One region of the Elizabethkingia bruuniana genome, then DNA from elsewhere that is predicted to be linked to it. Evidence: riboswitches for the same ligand, from Rfam matches in the RefSeq annotation. Region 1 holds a riboswitch; the other holds the start of a gene.
The links. A riboswitch is a leader RNA that binds a small molecule or an ion and turns the genes downstream of it on or off. The one in region 1 is predicted to bind cobalamin.
Positions count from the first base shown of each region.

Region 1 (5,701 bases):
GGCCGAGGATAGATGATTTGGTATCTTTTATTAGAATCTATAAGAGACTCCTAACGTATAATTTCTGTTCTTGGTTGTATAACCGATTACATCTACATAATCTTTATTGAAAATATTACCGATGTTAAGATAAGCATCAATATTACGTACGATCTTCTGATTGATATTCAGGTTGAACAAATTAAAATCTGCTACTTTAACATTTTTGGTACTAAATGAGACAGAATCATAGTATGCATCATTTCTCTTACCTACAAACTGGTGAGAAACTGTAATTCTTGTTGATGCAAAAGGCTTCACCTCTACATAAGAGTTAACCCTTTGTTTTGGCTGGCGTAGCATTGTTGCTTCTTTATCTTTTTCTACAAAGCTATAGTTCCCTCCAAATTTAACCATATCAATGATCTGATAGTCGAATCCAATTTCAAATCCTTTTACTTTATTCTCGTCTATATTCTGGAAGCTTCCCGTATAATCAGGATTAGATACATAAGCGAAAGCATCTTTTTCTTTTCTCTGGAATAGGCTTACATTAAAGTTTAAACTTCTGTCTTTTTTACCAAAACTTAAATCAATTTCATGAGACTGGTTTCTTTCTGGTTTTAGATCAGGGTTTGGTAAAGTCCAAGGAAGTGATCCGTAATTTTGATATAGGGTAGGTGCAATAAATGCTGTAGCGAAGGAATAACCAATCTTAAAATAAGTATCGCTGAATTCTTTTATGTAATAAGGATTTACACTATAAACCCAGTGATTTCCAAATTTAGAGTTATCAGTCATTCTGGCGCCTGCATCCAAGTTAAAACCTTTATAGTTTGCATTAAAGTTGGCATAGGCATCAAAACTATGAAGCTTCGTATCACCACTTTTCAGTACTTCCTCCATGTTTTCTTTACCAAATGGAAGAGATTTTGAACTCATCTTCTGGTCTTCATACTGTACTCCAACTGTAAAGTTGAAATAATCATTTACTTTATAATTATTATAAAGTTCTGCAATAAAGTTTTTACCATTGTAAGAGAACTGATCCTGATAAGAAGAGCCTTTCATACTTTGTCCTAATCTGTCTACATCTGTATAACGGGTATTGAATACAATCTTACCATTGTTATATCTGTAATTAGCATTACCTCCTACATAGAACTGTTTATCATTTCCACGGTTTTGGCCATCAGCAAAAGCTCCTGTATCGTATAAATAAAGATTGTGATTCCAGCCACTATTGATGTTAACATCAAAATTATTCCCTGAGTAACCTACACCAGCAGAAAGATTTTGCTTTTCCCAACCATCTTTATCAAAAGTACTATCGCCTTTAGCAGAAGATAATCCTTGAGATTTTTCATTGAAGGCATTAACCTGATAATTAAATTTATCAATCTTTCCTCTTAATGCTGCATCCTGTGCATATGTATCATAAGAACCTGCTCTTGCAGTAAGAGCTCCTTCAATAGCTTTTTGTGATGCTTTCTTTGTTTTTACATTGATTACCGATACAGTAGCATTAGATCCATATAATACAGAAGAAGCGCCATTCAGGACCTCAATACTTTCAACACTTTCCAGAGCCAGTAAACGAAGATCTGCTGCAGTATAATCATTCCCTGTAACATCTCTTAACGGAACACCATCTAATAATATAACTACATTAGCACTTTTCCCGCCTCTAATCTTCATTAGTTTAGGTTCAGTAGCATTGTTGAAATTACCTGTAATCTGGAAACCGGCAACCTGGTCCAATACATCACTGAGGTTTTGTCCTTTATACTTTTCCAGGTCTTTAGCTGAAATAAGGGTGACATTTTTGCCCGTTTTATAAAGTTTTTGCGGGGTTTTAGAAGCAATAGTTACTTCTTCAATCTGACCACTTTTTTCTTCCTGAGCGTATAATCCGGAACCAACAATAAGGAGTGCTCCGATTACAAATAGTTTTTTATTCATGAATAAAATTTAGCTAATACTGTATCCGGAGAAATAAGAATAAACAACCCTGAGTATCTAGGGCAGATTATAATTCAAGCTTTTCCTCCGAAAGTTGTTAATTAATAATTATAGTTTCAGGCAGGTCTCCTGGCTTTCACATTTCTGTGCCTTCCCGTAATTACAGTGGCTTTGTACAGAAATACTTCAGTGATCTACAGTTGCGGGGACAGCTCTGGTGTTGCACCAGATTCCCTTTTCATCGGACAATGCCGAACCTGAAATTTTTGCAAATATAAGAAAGTTATAGATAGTTTTTGTCGAAGGAAAAAGGAAGTAAATCTTTTACACTGTAGCATTTAACAGTTTTTCCCTGTGTAGACGCAAAATAAATTTCAATAGGGGAGCTTTGTTTACTCTCATATTCTAATATAGATTGTCTGCATGAACCACATGGTGGAATTGGAATATTATTATCAGCTGCCTCATTTTTTGGGCCGCCAACTACAAATATTTTTTTAATTTCAAGTCCGGGATGGTTTGCTGCCAGCCAGTATATAGCAGTTCTTTCCGCACATAATCCTGAAGGATAAGCTGCATTTTCCTGATTATTACCAACAATAATTTCGCCGTTTTCAAGAAGGATTGCACATCCTACAAAAAACTCCGAGTAGGGAGCATAAGCTGTTTTACGGATTTCAGAAGCTGTTTCGAATAGCTTCTTTTCGATATCGTCTAATTCCGATATGTTTTTATAAACTTCAAAGTGAATGTTTAAATCTTGTTTCATTCGTTACAAATAAAGGGAGGTAAAATTACTCATAAATATCGAAATACAAACTATTATAATAAAGCCTGCATTTTTAATCAGCACATAGAAAGGAAATCAGGCATTTGCAAATCCAGAAAAAAGATAATTATAGTATTATTATGATTCTTTCGTCTCCGAAAATTAGATCAATTGATACTGTTTTAATGAAATTTAATATATAGAGAGTAGGATATTTTATATTTTATAAACCTTTGTTTTTGCACTATTTTCCAAATATAAAGTTAATGAAATGCTAAACAGGTGTTAATATTAACTTAAAATACGAGGGATACTTTTGCAAAAAAACTGAATGAAACGAGTATTATTATCTGCTTCAGTTGTATTATTACCTTTTCTGCCTTACGCACAGGAAGTTAGTAAAAAAGATACACTGAAACAGAAAGAGAAGAACATTGATGGAGTTGTAATTACCGCCTTGGGAATTGGTAAAAAAGCAAAGAAAATTGGTTATTCCACTCAGGAAATCAATACCAAACAATTCGAAACTGTAACCACACCAAGCGTAGGAAATCTTTTTGCAGGACAGGTTGCCGGGCTTAATGTCTCCAACCCTCCGGGAATGCAGCAAAAACCAACTTTTACATTGCGCGGAAACTCTAACGTTATTATTGTAATAGATGGCGTTATTGTAGACGACAAAACATTCCAGGCACTGGATCCTTCTAACATCGAGAACATTAACGTACTAAAAGGAGCTACGGCATCTGCATTATACGGCTCCAGAGGTAGATATGGTGCCATTCTGGTAACCACCAAAAGCGCTAAGAAAAGTGGATTTACAGTTGAATTTGGTCAGAACACTATGTTTACAGCTGGTTTTACAAACCTTCCAAAAACACAAACAGAATACGGAAACGGTTCTCACGGTAAATATGAGTTCTGGGATGGTGCCGATGGGGGTATCAATGACGGAGATATGATCTGGGGACCAAAATTTGTTCCCGGAAGAAAGCTTGCTCAGTGGAACAGCCCAATACTGGATAAACAAACTGGCCAGGTAATTCCGTGGTATGGTAATGTAACCAATACTCCGTATAATGATAAATCAAGATACGAAAGAGTACCTACAGACTGGACTTACCATGATAACCTGAATACATTTTTGACGCCTTCGTTTATTAATAATACAAACTTCGCAGTTAATTATAAACATAATAAAGACACTTACAGACTTTCCGGAAACTTCATGAATTTTGATGACAGAATTCCTGAGTCTTATCTTAGAAAATACGGAGCTAACTTCTCCAGTAATACATACATCACAGATAAGTTAAGTTTTAATACAAAATTGGCTTATAACAGAACAACTACACCAAGTATGCCTAACTATAACTATGACCCGAGCGGGCATATGTATACTATACTTATCTGGATGGGCGGTGACGTAGATGGTAGAGACCTGAAAAATAACCTTTGGGTAAAAGGAAGAGAGGGTTATCAACAAGCAAACTGGAACTACGCATGGTATAATAACCCTTGGTTTGGTGCTAAAAACTTTAAAAACAGTGTTGCTACTGATGTCTATAGCGCCCAGACAGGATTGACCTATGAAGCATCTGATGAATTCACAGTGAAAGGTAAAATTTCCTATGTAGAAAATGATACTAAAAACGAATTAAAGAGTCCATATTCTTATTTTAATTATGATGCTCCAAGAAATGGCCGTTACAGAGTAACAAATTCTAAAACTATAAACCTGAACTACGATGTCCTTGCTACCTATAACAAGGCTATTACAGACAATATTAACTTAACAGTTAATGCCGGAGGATCAGGATTCTACTATAAGTATAAAGATGACATAACATCTGTAGACGGATTAAAAGTTCCCGGAATATATTCTTTCGATAACTCGATAAAGCCTTTAACCCGTGACTATAATATCAACGAGAAATTAATTTATAGTGCTTATGGTACTGTGGATTTAGAGTTCTATAAAACTTTATTTGTGAATGTTTCAGGAAGAAATGACTGGTCTTCTACATTACCAAAAAGCAACAGATCTTATTTCTATCCGTCTGCATCCTTCAGTTTGCTGCTGAATAATATAATCCCAATGCCAAAAGCATTCGATATTGTAAAACTTTATGGTTCTTGGGCACAGATTGCATATGATTTTGATCCTTATGCTATTCGTAATTATTACCTTAACAATGGTGGTAATACCTTTAATGGAAATCCTTACTACACTTATCCATCAGTACTAAACAAAGAAGGAAACATAGGTCCTGAGAAAACAAGATCTTATGAAGCTGGTTTAAATATCGGTATGCTGAATAACAGAATTAGTTTGGATGTAGCTTATTACAATACACTGGATTATAATAATATTCTGAGATTCCCGGGCTCACAGACATCTGGTTTTGCTACAGAAGTGGTAAACGGAAATAAATATACCACAAATGGTGTAGATATATCCCTAAACCTTGTACCTATTAAGAATAGAAATTTCCAGTGGAAGTCTTTACTTAACTGGAGCAAGTCGGTTCAGAAGATCACTGAAATCTATCAGGGACGAGACAATTATAATAATATAAAACTTAACGAACGTACTGATAGTTTCTATGGTTATACCTGGAAAAAGAATGCAAACGGAGCGCTTATTTTAGATGCCAATACAGGTCTTCCTACAAGAGCAGATGCTCCTTCTTATCTTGGACATTTTAATCCGGACTGGACATTTGGTTTCACCAACACCTTCAGATATAAGAATCTTAGCTTAACTGTAGGTATTGATGGTAGCTTTGGTGGGGTAATGGAATCTGTAGTTGTTGAGAAAATGTGGTGGGGTGGTAAGCATCCAAACTCTGTACAATACAGAGATGCAGAATACGACCAGGGTAAATACACATTTGTACCAAACGGAGTTAATTACAATCCGACAACTAATACTTATACACCACATACAAAAGCAATAAGCTTCCAGGATTGGGCACAGAACTATCCATA
Region 1 covers NZ_CP014337.1:1,582,150-1,587,850, reverse strand. The annotation lists gene AYC65_RS07390 (TonB-dependent receptor plug domain-containing protein) at 31-1,941, opposite strand; cobalamin riboswitch at 2,044-2,217, opposite strand; gene cdd (cytidine deaminase) at 2,225-2,710, opposite strand; gene AYC65_RS07380 (SusC/RagA family TonB-linked outer membrane protein) at 3,042-5,701, shown strand, end outside.

Region 2 (5,701 bases), 1.0 Mb from region 1:
GAACAGAGCTGAATACAGACCTTTAGAAGGCTTCTGTTTTGCAGTAACGCCGTTTAACTTTACAGCTATTTCTGCTAACTTACCATCATGTATGGCATTGATGGGTAACGTTGTGGTATGGAAGCCATCTGATAAGCAGGCTTACTCTGCACACGTTATTATGGAAGTATTCAAAGAAGCTGGTGTACCGGATGGTGTAATCAACATGATCTTCACTGATGGCAAAGAAACAGCTGAGAGAGTATTGGCTCACCCTGATTTTGCAGGTCTTCACTTCACAGGTTCTACAAAAGTATTCCAGGGAATGTGGAAAATGATTGGTGACAATATCCATAACTATAAATCTTACCCAAGAATCGTTGGTGAAACTGGTGGTAAAGACTTTGTAATGGCTCACCCGTCTGCTGATGTTGAAGCTTTGGCTACAGCGTTAGTACGTGGTGCTTACGAATATCAAGGACAGAAATGTTCTGCAGCTTCCAGAGCTTACATTCCTAAATCTATCTGGAAAGATGTGAAGAAGGTAATGGAAAAACAAATGAAGACTATCAAAGTAGGAACTACTGAAGATCCGTCTAACTTTGTAAATGCAGTAATCGACAGAAACTCTTTCGATAAGTGTAAAGGTTACATCGACAGAGCTGAGAAAGCTAAAGATGCTGAGGTAGTTATCGGTGGTAAGTGCGATGATAAGAAAGGTTACTTTGTACACCCAACTGTTATCGAAACAACAAACCCACACTACGAAAGTATCGAGCAAGAGATCTTCGGACCAATCTTAACAGTTTATGTATATGAAGACAAGAAATGGGCTGAAACACTTCAGTTAGTAGACAGTACTTCTCCATATGCATTAACAGGTTCTATCTTCTCTCAAGATCGTTATGCAATCAACGAAGCTTACAAAGCATTAGAAAATGCTTCCGGTAACTTCTATATCAACGATAAGCCAACAGGAGCAGTAGTAGGTCAGCAGCCTTTCGGTGGTAGCCGTGCTTCTGGTACTAACGATAAAGCAGGATCTAAAATGAACCTTCTTCGTTGGGTATCTGCAAGAAGTATTAAGGAGACTTTTGTTCCGGCAAAAGACTACAAATACCCTTATTTAGGTTAATATTCAACCAAATATATTATAAGAGCCCTGGATTTCCGGGGCTTTTTTGTTTTAATAAAAAGGTTATAAAGGTTATGGATGTTATGAAGTTATAACTGTTAGTTGCAAAAGCGTAAATGTGTTTAATCTGTTTGGGAATTATATTTAACACTAAGGCACAAATAACTTTTACTTTTTGAATGTTGGCTAAGGCACGAATTGCTTCGCAATATCTGATTCTTTATAGCCTTGGCAAGGATTTAAACCTTGCCAAGGCTGATAATTATCTTAATGCCTAAATGATGAAAATAATTTTACCTTCAGGTGAAATCTTTGCGTCCTAAAAGCAGTGATATACCAACAATACTTTTGCTCCCTTGTAGTTAAACAACTTCTCGATACACGTCACTTTGCTCCGCACTCGAAGTGATGGGATTACCTATTTTGAAAGTACATGTCGTCAGTTCGAGTGAAATTATTAGTAGTGAAGCAGAGAATGATTTTGTATCGAGATCTCTTTTTAAACTTTAAGGAATTAAGATAGTTTAGAATTAATCGCAAATTCGCCAAGGAATTTATTTTTAACACTAAGGCGCAAAACAGGTTTATGCATGTTATATTTTTAAGACACGAATTGCTTCACAATATTTTATTCTTTATGGCCTTGTCAAGGTTTTAAACCTTGACAAGGCTACTGATTATCTTAATATCTAAATGGTGAAAATAATTTTACCTCTAGATAAAACCTTGATATCCTAAAATCAGTGGTATGTTAATAATACTTTTGTGCCTTTGTGTTTATAAACTTTTCTAAACGCGAGGTTTTATTTCCTGTTATACTGTTTTAAAGGAGTGCAAAGTTGCTAACACCTAGCAATGACTGTTGAGAACTTAATTTTCTTAATTTCTAAATGGTAGAAATAGTTTTACCTTCACGTGAAGTCTTTGTGCCCTGAAAACTGTGATATACAAACATTACTTTTGTGCCTTTGTGGTTAAATAAACCAGGTTACAACTTATAATGCTCTACCTTCAAAAGGCTGTACGCCGTACGTATTCTTTACTTCAGCCATTACAAAAGTACTATGTGTATTTCCGATACTGGTAAGTGACCCCAGTTTGTTGAAAACAAAATCCTGATAATGCTTCATATCCCGTGCATGAACTTTTAGCAGAAAATCATAATCACCGGAGACATTATAACATTCCACCACTTCATCAATATTGTGAATATCATCGACAAAAGTATGGCCGATATTACGGTCATGCTGCTTTAACCGGATATTGCAAAAAACAATCAGTCCTTGATTCAGTTTCTCTGCGTCCAAAATGGCAATATACTTCTTGATATATCCTTCTTTCTCCATTCGTCTGATTCTTTCAAAAACCGGAGAAGGAGACAGGTTTACCTGTGCTGCCAATTCTTTTACGGTAAGTTTCGAGTCATTATGAAGGATTTTCAGCAGGCGTAAATCGGTATCATCCAGTTGAAGCATAGAATAATTTTTGGTTAAAGGTACAATATTTTACCATTGAAAGAATAATATTCTGGATAAATACTATTTGTAATTTATTATGCTGAATTTAACCTGTTATTATGGAATATAAATTGGCTAAACTAACTTTGTGAAAAATAAAAATAGATCTGTAGAAACTGGTTTTACTTAATAGTAAATGAAAAGGGAATCATGTGAAAATCATGAGCTGTCGCGCAACTGTGAATACCTTACAAAGTTTTATCCACGATCCACTGTGTATGCGGGAAGGAGGATAAAATGGTATAAGTCAGGAGACCTGCCAATTTCTGAACAGGCAACTACTCTCGCGATTTGGAGTTGTGGTCTTACAGTACTTTAGTTTGTGGATTATCCGCAGACAATGGACTTATACTACTGCTTACGGCCTATAGGCGTGTGAGAGTTGTCTGGCTGTAAATACAGGAGATAACTAATAAAATATAATAAAATGCAAACACACAACCTGGGTTACCCGCGTATCGGGAAAAAGCGAGAGCTGAAAAAAGCCTGTGAACAGTATTGGTCCGGAAAGATTATTCAGAAAGAATTACTGGATGTAAGCCGCAGAATTATCAATGAAAATCTGAAATTACAACAGGAAGCAGGTATAGACTTTATTCCGGTTAACGATTTTTCGTTTTACGATCATGTATTGGATATGACGCTTACCTTGGGAGCTATTCCGCAGCGTTACCACGATGTAATCCTGAATAAAGCAAACAACGAGCTGGATCTTTATTTTGCAATGGCACGTGGTTACCAGAAAGATGGCTTGGATATCACAGCTATGGAGATGACAAAATGGTTTGATACCAACTATCATTATATTGTGCCGGAGTTCAGTAAAGGACAGAGTTTTAAATTATTATCCAACAAGATTATCAATGAGTTTATAGGTGCCAGGCAGATAGGAATAAATGCTAAGCCTGTAATATTAGGACCGGTTTCTTATTTATTATTAGGGAAAGAAAAAGAAGAAGGTTTTGAAAAATTGGACCTCATTGATAATCTGTTGTCGGTATACCTGGAAATCCTGAAATCTTTACAATCTCATGGAGCAGAATATATACAAATCGATGAACCTTTCTTAGCGCTGGATCTTACAGATAAAGCAAAAGAAGCCTATACTGCTGTATATGCTAAAATTCAGAAAGAACTTCCGAACCTAAAAATTATCCTGACTACTTATTTTGAAGGCTTGGAAGACAATCTGCCTTTAGCATTATCCTTACCTGTAGATACATTGCATGTGGATTTGATAAGAAAGCCTGAGCAGTTAGAAAATATACTGGCGGCTATACCTGAGAATCTGAAACTTTCTCTGGGGGTTGTGGACGGAAGAAATATCTGGAAGAATGATTTTGAAAGTTCACTTCAACTAATCAGAAAGGCAAAAGAGCAACTAGGGGAGAAACGTATACTGATTGCACCGTCCAGTTCGTTGTTACACGTGCCATATGATTTGGATCTGGAAACAAAAGAAGAAAGCTTACCAGCGGAAATAAAACAATGGATGGCTTATGCCAAGCAGAAGATAAAAGAAGTAGCACTACTAAGAGATCTGTCTTCAGAAAATCCTTCTGCTGAAAGTCTAGTTGCTTTCGGGGAGAATAAAAAAGCTATAGAAAATAAAAGAATTTCGACGCTGATTCATGATGCGAAAGTGCAACAGCAAATGGATGCACTGGATGCTGTACCGGTATCCCGTCAGTCTGCGTTTACGCAACGTAAAGTACAACAGCAGGAAATATTAAAACTGCCTTTATTCCCTACTACAACTATTGGTTCTTTTCCACAGACAAAAGAAGTGAGAAGCTGGAGATCACAGTTTAAGAAGGGAGAAATATCTGCAGAACGTTATACTGATTTGCTGAAAGAAGAAACGAAAAATACCATCCAACGTCAGGAGAAAATCGGTATCGATGTATTGGTACATGGAGAATTCGAAAGAAATGACATGGTGGAGTATTTCGGGGAGCAGCTGAAAGGTTTTGCTTTCACAGAAAACGGATGGGTACAAAGCTATGGAAGCCGTTGTGTAAAGCCGCCGGTAATTTATGGTGATGTTTCGCGTCCGGAGCCTTTAACGGTATTCTGGTCTCAGTATGCACAGTCTTTAACTTCCAAATGGGTAAAAGGAATGCTTACAGGTCCGGTAACTATATTGCAATGGAGCTTTGTTAGAAACGACCAATCACGTAAAGATACTGCGAATCAGATTGCATTGGCTATTCGTGATGAGGTTTTGGATCTGGAAAAAGCAGGAATCAGAATTATTCAGATCGACGAGCCTGCAATAAGAGAAGGATTGCCACTGAGAAAGAAAGATGCAGCAGTATATCTGAAATGGGCTGTTTTGGCATTCCGTATTTCGGCTTCTTCTGTAAAAGATGATACACAGATTCATACACACATGTGCTATTCTGAATTTAACGATATTATCAATCATATTGCAGACATGGATGCAGATGTAATTACGATAGAGTGCTCTCGCTCTCAGATGGAATTATTGGATGCATTTGCCGATTTTGAATATCCGAATGATATAGGACCTGGTGTTTACGACATCCATGCACCACGTGTGCCATCGAAAGAAGAAATGGTAAAACTTCTGGAAAAGGCTGCCAAAGTTATTCCTTCCAGTCAGCTTTGGGTAAATCCGGATTGTGGTTTAAAAACCAGAGGTTGGGACGAAACTGAAAAAGCACTGATTGAAATGGTTAATGCTGCGAAAGAAATGCAGAAAGAATTTGCTGCAATAGTTTAATTTTTAAGTTTCAGATGGGGATAATGTCAGAGATGTATATTACATTTGCTAATGTTTAAAAGAAATATTGAAAATGAAAAAACTAATCTCTACATTATTCCTGTTTATAGGATTACTGGCTTTTGCTCAGGCCGGAATAAAATTTGACGAAGGAAATTTTTCCAGCCTATTGGCGAAGGCTAAAAAAGAAAATAAGCTTATTTTTCTGGATGCTTATGCCAGCTGGTGTGGTCCATGTAAGCTGATGGCAAAAAATATTTTCACATTACAGTCTGTTGGTGACTATTATAACAGCCATTTTGTGAATGCTAAGATGGATATGGA
Region 2 covers NZ_CP014337.1:2,612,913-2,618,613, reverse strand. The annotation lists gene pruA (L-glutamate gamma-semialdehyde dehydrogenase) at 1-1,114, shown strand, start outside; gene AYC65_RS12135 (Lrp/AsnC family transcriptional regulator) at 2,110-2,589, opposite strand; cobalamin riboswitch at 2,732-2,909, shown strand; gene metE (5-methyltetrahydropteroyltriglutamate--homocysteine S-methyltransferase) at 3,059-5,377, shown strand; gene AYC65_RS12125 (thioredoxin family protein) at 5,451-5,701, shown strand, end outside.
Region 2: another riboswitch for cobalamin. It lies ahead of metE (5-methyltetrahydropteroyltriglutamate--homocysteine S-methyltransferase); the one in region 1 lies ahead of AYC65_RS07390 (TonB-dependent receptor plug domain-containing protein).